Regions from separate parts of the Lentilactobacillus terminaliae genome, predicted to be linked through region 2. Evidence: riboswitches for the same ligand, from Rfam matches in the RefSeq annotation. Region 2 holds a riboswitch; the other holds the start of a gene.

Evidence for each region. Region 2 has a riboswitch for thiamine pyrophosphate ahead of O0236_RS01700 (ECF transporter S component). Riboswitches for the same ligand answer to the same signal wherever they lie in the genome.
Region 1: another riboswitch for thiamine pyrophosphate. It lies ahead of thiM (hydroxyethylthiazole kinase); the one in region 2 lies ahead of O0236_RS01700 (ECF transporter S component).

The regions. Positions count from the first base shown of each region.
Region 1 covers NZ_CP168151.1:1,753,473-1,758,563, forward strand. The annotation lists gene O0236_RS09325 (hypothetical protein) at 1-408, opposite strand, end outside; gene thiE (thiamine phosphate synthase) at 548-1,201, opposite strand; gene thiD (bifunctional hydroxymethylpyrimidine kinase/phosphomethylpyrimidine kinase) at 1,185-2,012, opposite strand; gene thiM (hydroxyethylthiazole kinase) at 2,027-2,815, opposite strand; TPP riboswitch at 2,874-2,980, opposite strand; gene O0236_RS09345 (oxidoreductase) at 3,006-3,890, opposite strand; gene O0236_RS09350 (aldo/keto reductase) at 4,036-4,884, shown strand; gene rlmD (23S rRNA (uracil(1939)-C(5))-methyltransferase RlmD) at 5,018-5,091, shown strand, end outside.
Region 2 covers NZ_CP168151.1:354,197-359,287, reverse strand. The annotation lists gene O0236_RS01720 (FAD/NAD(P)-binding protein) at 1-394, shown strand, start outside; gene O0236_RS01715 (LVIS_2131 family protein) at 471-1,094, opposite strand; gene O0236_RS01710 (linear amide C-N hydrolase) at 1,183-2,124, shown strand; gene O0236_RS01705 (Cof-type HAD-IIB family hydrolase) at 2,116-2,922, opposite strand; TPP riboswitch at 3,034-3,124, shown strand; gene O0236_RS01700 (ECF transporter S component) at 3,264-3,845, shown strand; gene O0236_RS01695 (ABC transporter ATP-binding protein) at 3,857-5,091, shown strand, end outside.

The DNA of each region.
Region 1 (5,091 bases), 530 kb from region 2:
TTCAACGAAGTAAATGTTGTTACTGTTATCCAATGCAACAGATTGGAAGTTTCCATGTTGGTAATTAGAAACGTTAAATCCATCTGGCAAGAAGAACTTAGTAGTGAACATGTTGCTTTGTGAACTTCCAGAAATAGTTTGGTAAGTGTTGCTTTCGTTAATTCCGGTTGGATCAAGCTTGTACTTAGTGTACTTGCGACTTTTGTTTCCTTGCGGAGTATCGTTATTAACGGTGTTAAGTGATTCTTCACTATAATCCGTTAGAACATTTCCAGCATTAACGGTCTTAATGCTACCAGCATTACCTGGTGCATCAATAACGTCGGCTCGAACTGCTGATGCTCCCGCTAGTCCTAATGACGTAAATAAAATAGTCATTAAAACTGTTTTCTTAAACTGTATCTTCATTCAAACCCCACCTCATTTTTTAGACTTACACGTTAAGTGTAAACGTTAACTATCTGAAAGTAAAAGTATAGTGTTGCATTTTAAAGGAAAAGAAAAAAAGTAATCCCAATGTAATATGAATTACTTTATAGAAACATTATTAATAATTGATTTTCTTTAATCGCTTAACGGTTCGGCGAATGTCAGTGCTTTGAGCAATCACCGAAATAACTGAACTACCTGCCACACCTGTGTGAGCCAATTCTGCGACGTTGTTTTCACTAATGCCACCAATAGCCACAATCGGATATTGACTATATTTAACCAGCTCTGCAATTCCGTCAGTACCAATGACTGGATCCGCATCATCTTTAGACTGGGTTGGAAAAACGGGACCGCTTCCCAGATAAGCTAACTCAGATAGCTGATTAGCGGCCTGGACTTGGGCAATCGTATTACACGAAAGACCGATAAACATTTGCTGACCAATTTCAGCAATCACTTGGTTAATTCTTTCATCCTTTTGACCAACATGAATCCCATCAGCCTTCACTTGTCGAGCCAGAGCGACATCATCATCAACGATGAAGGGTACCTGATACTGAGCACAAAGTTGCTGCAACTGCTTAGCCATTGCTAATTTGTCGTCACCAGTTAACGCATGTGTACCCTTTTCACGAAATTGAAAAGCAGTAATGCCAGCTTCAAGGGCCTCGGTTAATACCGAGGGTAATGTCTTCGTGGCATCCTTAATATCTTGAGTGCCACAAATGAAGTAGGCTGTCAGCATTGACCGTTTAAATTTCATCGTCATTGGCTTCTCCTTTAACATGAGCCCAGTGATTCAATGGTCCATGACCATGACCGACTTGGATGCCCTGTTCAATCGTGGCAGAAACATATTCCTTACCGATTCGAATGGCATCTTCAACTGACTTGCCCTTAGCTAATTCAGAGGTAATGCATGAAGAAAGCGTATCTCCGGTACCATGAGTGCGGTTAGTATCCACGCGGGGACTTGTCATCCAGAAACTGTCGCCATTTTCTAGTAAAACAAAGTCTGATGATTCATTGTCATCAGCTTCATGACCACCTTTAACTAACACATTTTTGGCACCCATGTCTTGAAGTTTCTGTGCTGCAACTAACATATCGTCAGAAGATTCAATCTGCATGCCAGTCAATTCAGCAGCTTCAGGTAAGTTGGGCGTTAAAATCGTGGCCAACGGAACAAGCTCTTGCTTAACAGTTTGAATGGCATCTTCTGAAAGTAATCGTGCACCACCCTTGGCAATCATAACTGGATCCACGGTTAATGGACCTAGATCATACTTCTTCAGATTAGCGACGACTGCTTTGACTGATGGAACGTCTGCCAACATCCCTGTTTTTGCCGCACGAATCTTCAAGTCATCAGCGACCGCTTTGAATTGTTCATCAATCAACTTTTCAGGCATGGCCATAAAATCTGCCACCCCAATGGTGTTTTGGGCGGTTACCGCCACAACAACGGCTGCTGAAAACACATGACGTTCCTGCATAGTTTTTATATCGGCCATGACTCCGGCACCACCACCACTATCAGTACCGGCAATCGTCAAAGCTTGAATCGTATCATTTATCATATGCTTAACACTCCTTAGTCAAATTGGGCTGTGTGTTCAACATCAGCAACACTAATCAAATGCAGTTCATCAATCAATTGAGGACCAAATGAGCCAGCCAATGGAACCTGCATCTGATTGGCCACTATTTCACCAGCAGTTGCAAATACCGTTGCTGCTACTTGGGCAGCCTCAAAGTAATCATCTTCAATGGCCACAAAAGTACCAATAATGCTGGAGAGCATATCCCCTGAACCCACATGAAGTTTGAATAAATCAGTGTTGTTATAAACTCGAATGACCGCTTGACCGTTAGTAATGATGTCGGTCTTACCACTGAGCACAACCACGCAATTGCGTTTATTTGCCAAAGCCTTGGCAATTGCTTCTAGATCAGCATCGCCTTCCCCAGCATCAATTCCCTTAGCCTGCCATTCAACATCAGCGAGTGCGGCAATTTCACCAGCGTTACCACGAATCACAGCGACATCAACATTATCTAGTAGCTCATTGCAACGATCCAATCGATATTTCACTGCACCAACTGCCACAGGATCCAACACGATTGGTTTGTGGTATTGGTTCGCGAATTTAGTGACCGCAGCAATCTGTTTTAACTGACCCTCAGTAAATGCTCCTAAGTTCACGGTTACCGAATGGGAGATGTTGACCATTGCTTCGGATTCATTTTCTTCTTCAGACATAATTGGTGAAGCCCCAATTGCGTTAATTCCGTTAGCCACATCTTGGACTGTCACGAAATTGGAAATATTAAATGCAATGGGATTCTTTTGCCGTAATTTATCTAACAATTCAATTTTCATATGCGCTCTCCTTAATAAAAATGCCGTCGCCCAGACATTGCGTATGGACGACGGCTTAAAAAGTCGAGTGACACATTCCCTACGCAAGTGTTGGCTTACAGGTTCAAAGGGATCGAGTTGTTCAAACTCATCTCAGCTGCTATGGCAGCACCCCTAGTGTTTAACTAGTTATTCTATTTATACTATAAGATTACTTGGTTTCTGTGCTTGGGTCAACTTGATTGCGTTGAGACTTTTCTTGGTTGACCATTCGTTGGGCCATAATGCGGACCTGTTCCATCAAAGCATCAAATGCCTTATCTGGCAAAAGACGTTTTAACATAATCGATGCTTTGGCACCATAGCCACCACTGTATCTGGCTTTAGGCTTGGCAGAAAAGGCTGCTTGATCAACCATTCGAGCAATTACCATCGGTTTAGATGCATAACGATATGACAACTCGAAGAAGTCAGCTAACCGACGACTAGCACCAGCATAAGGACCATCACTAGAACTTTCTTTTAACTTATTCATAGCGATAGAACTCCAATTTGATTCAATAGCACCGGGTTCAATTACGACCACATCAATGCCAAATTCTTTTAATTCTTCTCTGATTGAATCACTCATTCCTTCAATCGCAAATTTAGAGCCAACGTACCAACTACCGAGTGGCATCCCTGTCTTACCAGCCATTGATGACATATTAATAATTCGGCCACTGCCTTGTTTACGCATGAATGGTAGAACTGACTGAATCATTTTCATGGCTCCAAAGACGTTGACCTTAAATTGATATTCGCCATCTTTAAGCGGTACTTCTTCCACAGAACCGAACGAACCAAAGCCAGCATTATTAACCAAAACATCAATCCGACCAGCATCCGCATAAATATTTTGGATAGCTTCATCAACACTGTCATAATCAGCTACATCTACATATCCAGTCGTAATACCTAGATCATCTAAATCATTCATCTGATCTACGCGGCGAGACAAAGCATAAACTTGCATTCCATTTCGTTTGAGGTGTTTGGCGATTTCTTTACCGATACCTGAAGAACCGCCCGTCACTATTGCCACTCTTTTTGTCATTAAGTACGCCCCCTAAATTATTTTTACTACGTTCATAATACCATTATTTATGATAGCGTTAACTATTTAGAATTTTAAACTGAATAGTTGAATTTTAAATTTGTTAGGAATAAAATTTTAGTATCAAATTTAAGGAGGAAACAAAATGTCATTAACTGATACTTACACTTTGTACAATGGAGTGAAGATTCCTCAAGTTGGTTTTGGAACCTGGCAATCTGCTGATGGGGATGAAGCCTACCAAGCCGTTAAATGGGCTCTTGAAGCAGGTTATCGTCACATTGATACTGCTGCTGCGTACGGCAACGAAGAAAGCGTGGGCAAAGCCATTAAAGATAGTGGTATTCCCCGTGACGAATTATTTATCACTACTAAACTATGGAATGAAAACCATGGCTATGAAGAAACTAAGCAAGCCTTTGGTGAGTCTCTAGAAAAATTAGGTTTGGATTATGTTGACCTTTACCTAATTCACTGGCCAAACCCAGCTAAGTTCCGTGATAACTGGAAGGAAGCTAATGCTGGTAGTTGGAAAGCATTTGAAGAATTCTACGAAAACGGTACCGCTAAGGCTATCGGAGTTTCAAACTTCAGACCTAAGCATTTGGACGCCTTGTTAGAAACTGCTAAGATCAAGCCAATGGTCAACCAAATGTTCATCAACCCTTCAGACATGCAGCCTGGAATTGTTGAATATAACGATGATCACGATATCTTGACTGAAGCTTACAGCCCTCTTGGTACTGGCTCAATCTTCAAGATTCCTGAATTAAAGGATATTGCTGATAAGTACGGTAAGTCACCAGCACAGGTTGTTCTACGTTGGTCTCTTCAACATGGCTTCTTGCCACTACCAAAGTCAGTTCACCAAGAATACATCAAAGCTAACACTGACATCTTTGATTTCGAACTTACTGAAGATGATGTTAAGACCATTGATGGTTTCCATGGTAAAGCTGGTTTAGCAACTGATCCAGATACAACCAAATTCTAAACTTCATTTAAACAACACTTAAAGTCCGCTGAGGTTATCTCAGCGGACTTTTTTAATGCTGTGCCAGAACTGAAATGTTAAAATGTGTTATCATGTCTTATACTGCTTACGATTTTATATTAAGGAAGATTTAATGGAAAACTATAATTCATCATTTTACGAAACAGACGATGTTCGGGTTGATCCCGGGCAACAATTCAATCTCAA
Region 2 (5,091 bases):
TGTTACCGCATCACCTAAACGCAATAACGATATCTTCAAATCATCAGTATTGATTGAAGCTCGGGTACCAAAAGCAGATATTAAGATTACTGCGAACCCTCTTTTAGAGGACTTAAAATCTAATGGTATGCTTCGCGAATATTCCGTTATGGTGCGTGATGAAGCCGCTGGATTAGCCGCTATTGATGTAAATCCTAACTCTGATCAGTTATTAGCAGCAAACGGCAGTCAAGAAGCGGACATCTTCTTATGGGGAGTTCCTCTTGATGGTTTGCGCTTAGCAACTACTGCCAGTCCTCGTCCAGGAACTAACGATCCTAACTTGCAAACTGCAGACAAAATTGCAGCCATGGTCCTTGGCCTAAAGCCTGCTGATGATGTCTTAATGATGTAATTTAATCAAGTAACAAGCACTAAAAAGAGCCGCAAGATCATTAGATGAAATATCTAATGATCTTGCGGCTCTTTTTTTAATCTGTAGTTTTCATAAATGATTTATCAGGAATTCTGATTAGGCTATATCGATTGGCCTGGCGACCAGCATGCAACCCAATTCCATTGATAAAGTTCTTCTTATACGTCGTAGTTATGATTCCGACCCATGCCTTTTGATTACGAACATCAAGATGTTTCAACCATTCTTTATTCCACTTATAGGCACTTGCGGAAACATTCAATGGGTTGGCACCATAAGAAATCGTTGCATCATTACTAGTTACTTCATACTTACCACCTTGAAGGTAAAACGTATACACTTGAACAGGTTTACGACCATCAGTATTAGAAACAGTTACGTAATGTGAGCGTTGCGCATATCGTAATACTAATGGCTTATATGTATACGACGTTGTCACGGCACTTTTATCCAATTTATTAACATCTTGAAAGAATGTTGCGTAAGTCATTCCCCAAAAAGCTAACACAAAGATTACTAACTCGATTGCTGATTTAGTAAAATTATTCCAAGTAAACGACTTCTTTTCAGTCACAAGTAATCGCAATCTTCGTGACCGCATGTCGTGGATCATCCATATTAGATAAATAATTAGAATCAACCATAAGGCCATCCCAACTAAGTTCCATGCTGATTTCATGGTGTATCTCCTTTTATTGTTAATATGATTAGTTTACACTATTTGTAAGTAAATTGGAAAATGATTCAACCCCAAAGAAGGTAAAAATATGTGCACTAGTTTAACCATGACAACATTAGACGAACATCTTCTCGCCGGTCGCACGATGGACTTTCCTGTCAAGGGAAACTGGCATCCAGTCCTAGTCGCCGATAGGTTTTACAACACTCCACTTGCAGGCAAACGAACCATTAAATATCCGTTCATCGGTGGCGGTCAGTTAATCGATAATCATGATTTATTAGTCGCAGATGGGGTCAATACCCAAGGCCTGAGTTGCGCTGAATTAATGTTTCCATTAAAAGCTAGCTATCACCAAGCACCAGTAGATAACCAGCTCAATCTGACTCCACAGGACTTTCTTAGTTGGGTATTAGCCGAGCATCAATCCATTTCTGAAGTATTAACAAATTTACCTGACATTGCAATTATTGGTCAAAAATGGTTATCAGGCAATGAAATCTATTCATTTCATTGGTTATTAGCGGACAAAACTGGTAGAACGGTTATCATTGAACCATTAGACCATCAATTAGTTGTAACAACCGACAACATTGGTGTTTTAACTAATTCACCAACATACCCAGAACATATTAAAAACCTGAAAAATCAGCTGGACGTTTCAACTAACGATTCAACTGAATGGCAAGCTGTGGCTAGAAAGTATGTGGTTAATAATCACGTTCCCCAGCCAACCAATACACCAACCACTCGATTCGTGTATGCGGCAATTAATAAATTGGGGACGGCTAAACCAGCCGATTCTGAACTAGCAACTATCTTTTTGAATCAGATTCTTTCAGAGGTCGCAATTCCGTTTAAACCAACGATGAATGACCATCCCAACTTTAATTTTACTCATTACATCTCCGAATGGGATTGCACAAGTCTGACGTATCAGTTCACGGACTGTCAAAGTCAAACACCCATGATTCATTCCTTAGCTGATGTGCTGGACCAAGAACCTCATACAACTCATTTTTTACTTTAGATATTCATCAATTTTGGTTTGCACTCCAGCTTCATTGTTAGTCAATTCAGTTACGTTACTTACTATAGCTAACAAATCATCAGCGGCATTTTTCATGGCGAAGCCCTCTGCTGATTCGCTCAACATCGCATAATCGTTGGCGTTATCACCGAAGGCGGCAACATCATCAAACGTTAAGTTCCACTCATCAAGCAATGCTTGGATGCCTGTAGCTTTAGAAGTGTCATCACTCATGATGTCCACACCGTTCATGCCACTTGAAACAGCGGTTACTCGATTCACAAATTTTACATTGATGTCATGGGCCATTCTCAAAGCACTTTCTCCTGCCACCATCACATCGATTTTATAAATCGTATCAAAAATTAAGTTCAGATCACTAACTGACTGCAAGTCTTCATAAAAACGTTGTGATGCCTTAAAGCCGTCTGAATCTGCTGGTAAATTACAGTAATCGCCATTCCGACCAGCCAAAATGATTTCAGCGCCATTAAATTCAGGCTCAGTTTGGAGATATTCCACAATCTTTTGAACTAACATAGGTTCCATCGGTGATTCAACCACCGAAACACCTCGTTCATCAATGACGTGAGCACCATTGTCACAAACATATGAAATAGGCCCTTTCACATCATGAAATTGTCGTAATGAATGGGCATATGTATTACTAGTTGCACAGATGAAGTGCATATTTTTATCTTGCATTTGGTCAAGCTGTTTTTGAAACTTTTGGTTATCAAATTCACCAGCATCGTTTAAAAACGTGCCGTCCATGTCAGAAGCAATTACTTTAATCATTTAAAACTCTCCCTACTATTGAATTGATAAAAGTCACCTATTATTCTAACGCATTCATCCTGATTAATCGATTGCGAAACTTTTAGTAAACTTGTATACTGAAAAAGATCATACAACTATCTGGGGTGCCAAAAGGCTGAGATAAAACCCATCGAACCTGATCTGGTTAGTACCAGCGAAGGGAGCATAATTCAGTTGTATCTGATACTAGATACCGCTGCACTTACGATGAATTTTAACTTACCGGTTCACCCTGTTTTACTTGGGTGGGCCGGTTTTTTATTGTTCATGATCGATAATCTCCATAGTCTGTATGAAATACATTTTGGAGGTCTTGTTTTATGACAAACAAGAAAAAAAGTCCTTGGACTTTGCACAACATCATTTTAGTAGCATTGATCGCTATTTTTAGCGGAATTATTTTTTGGGGAGCTGGGTTCTTATACACTGCCCTAACTGTGGCACTGACTCCAATCGGCATAGCTCCATTTGCCAATGACATCCTAATGGGATTGTGGACCATGGCAGGTCCATTAACTGGTTATTTGATTAAAACCTTTGGTTCAGCTTTCTTAGGTGAATTCTTAGGATCAGCAGTAGAAGTATTTCTTGGTGGCCAATGGGGTGCCGGTGCCTTTATTTCCGGAATCGTTCAAGGAGTTGGTTCCGAGCTAGGTTTTGCCTTAACCGGTTATAAAAAATATGGTTGGCTCGGACTTAATCTTTCCATTTTGACGACTGTAGTAATTACTTTTGCTTGGGACATTATCAAAAATGGTTATGGTCATTACGCACCATTAATGATTATTGGCCTCTTTATCACTAGATATATTTCCACCTTTATCTTTGGTGGCCTCCTAACCAAGGCAATCACTAACATGCTTGATAGAAGTCATATTTCAGTATCGACTAACAACAATTAGAGGGATCATTCATGGCTGACGTTACGATCACAAACTTTAATTTTAAATATCCAGAAACCAGTGCGAATGTCTTAAATGACCTCAATCTGACGTTTCCAGATGGTGAGTTTTCACTATTATCTGGTCCTTCAGGGAGTGGTAAGACAACGTTGCTAAAATTCATTGCCAGCCTCTACCCTAACTTCACGAATGGTGAGGCCTCTGGCACCATTTCATTTAATGGAACTGATATAACCACTGTGGATCCTCAAGTCAAAAACCATCTGGTAGCAATGATGTTTCAAAATCCTAATCAGCAATTTGCCATGAGTGTTGTCAGAGATGAACTGATTTTCGTGTTAGAAAATTTGCAGACTGACCCATCAAAAATGGACGCTATTATTGACCATGCACTTGAATTTACTGGTATCAGTGAGTTAGTTGATCGCGAAATCAACTCACTTTCTGGAGGTCAGAAACAACGATTAGCGCTGGCTAGTATCATCGCAATGGATGCGGAAGTGATTGTGCTAGATGAACCATTTGCGAGCATCGATTTTCCAACTCGGATTGACTTACTCCACAAATTAAAGCAACTGCAAACCAACTATCACAAGACAATTATCATTGCCGATCATGATTTAAGTAGTTATGAGTCATTAATCGATAATTTTTTCTACTTAGACCCTGAGCAATACCAGATCAGCAAGTTAGCTGCAGTTGAGGCTCAAAAATTATTCAAACAATTTGCCGATAACCGGATCGAATCGATTCCAGTTACCCAACCCAACTCAACTGACCGTATCATTTTGAATCTGCATGATTTTTCTTTGGGACCACATCACACTACCCTATTGAATCTATCTGAGTTTAGTTTTTATGAGCAAAAAACGACCCTGATTACAGGCGACAATGGTATTGGTAAATCAACGCTTTTCTCTGCGTTAACCAAGCTTTTACCATACAGCGGTAACGTGTTCTTTAAAGATAAAAACATTCGCACAATCCGCCCACTAAGCTACGCAAAACAGGTGAGTTTGTTGTTTCAAGATGCTGAAAATCAATTTTTAGCGATTACTGTTCAAGAAGAGATCGAATTATCTAAGCAGCATCGGATCACTAAGAATTATTCTGACGATATGATTACCGACATGATCGACAAGTTAGGCTTTACCGATCGAATGGATCAAGTTGTTTATTCTTTAAGTGAAGGTCAAAAAAAGAAGCTGCAAATCCTAGAAATGCTGATTATGAATCCACCCGTCCT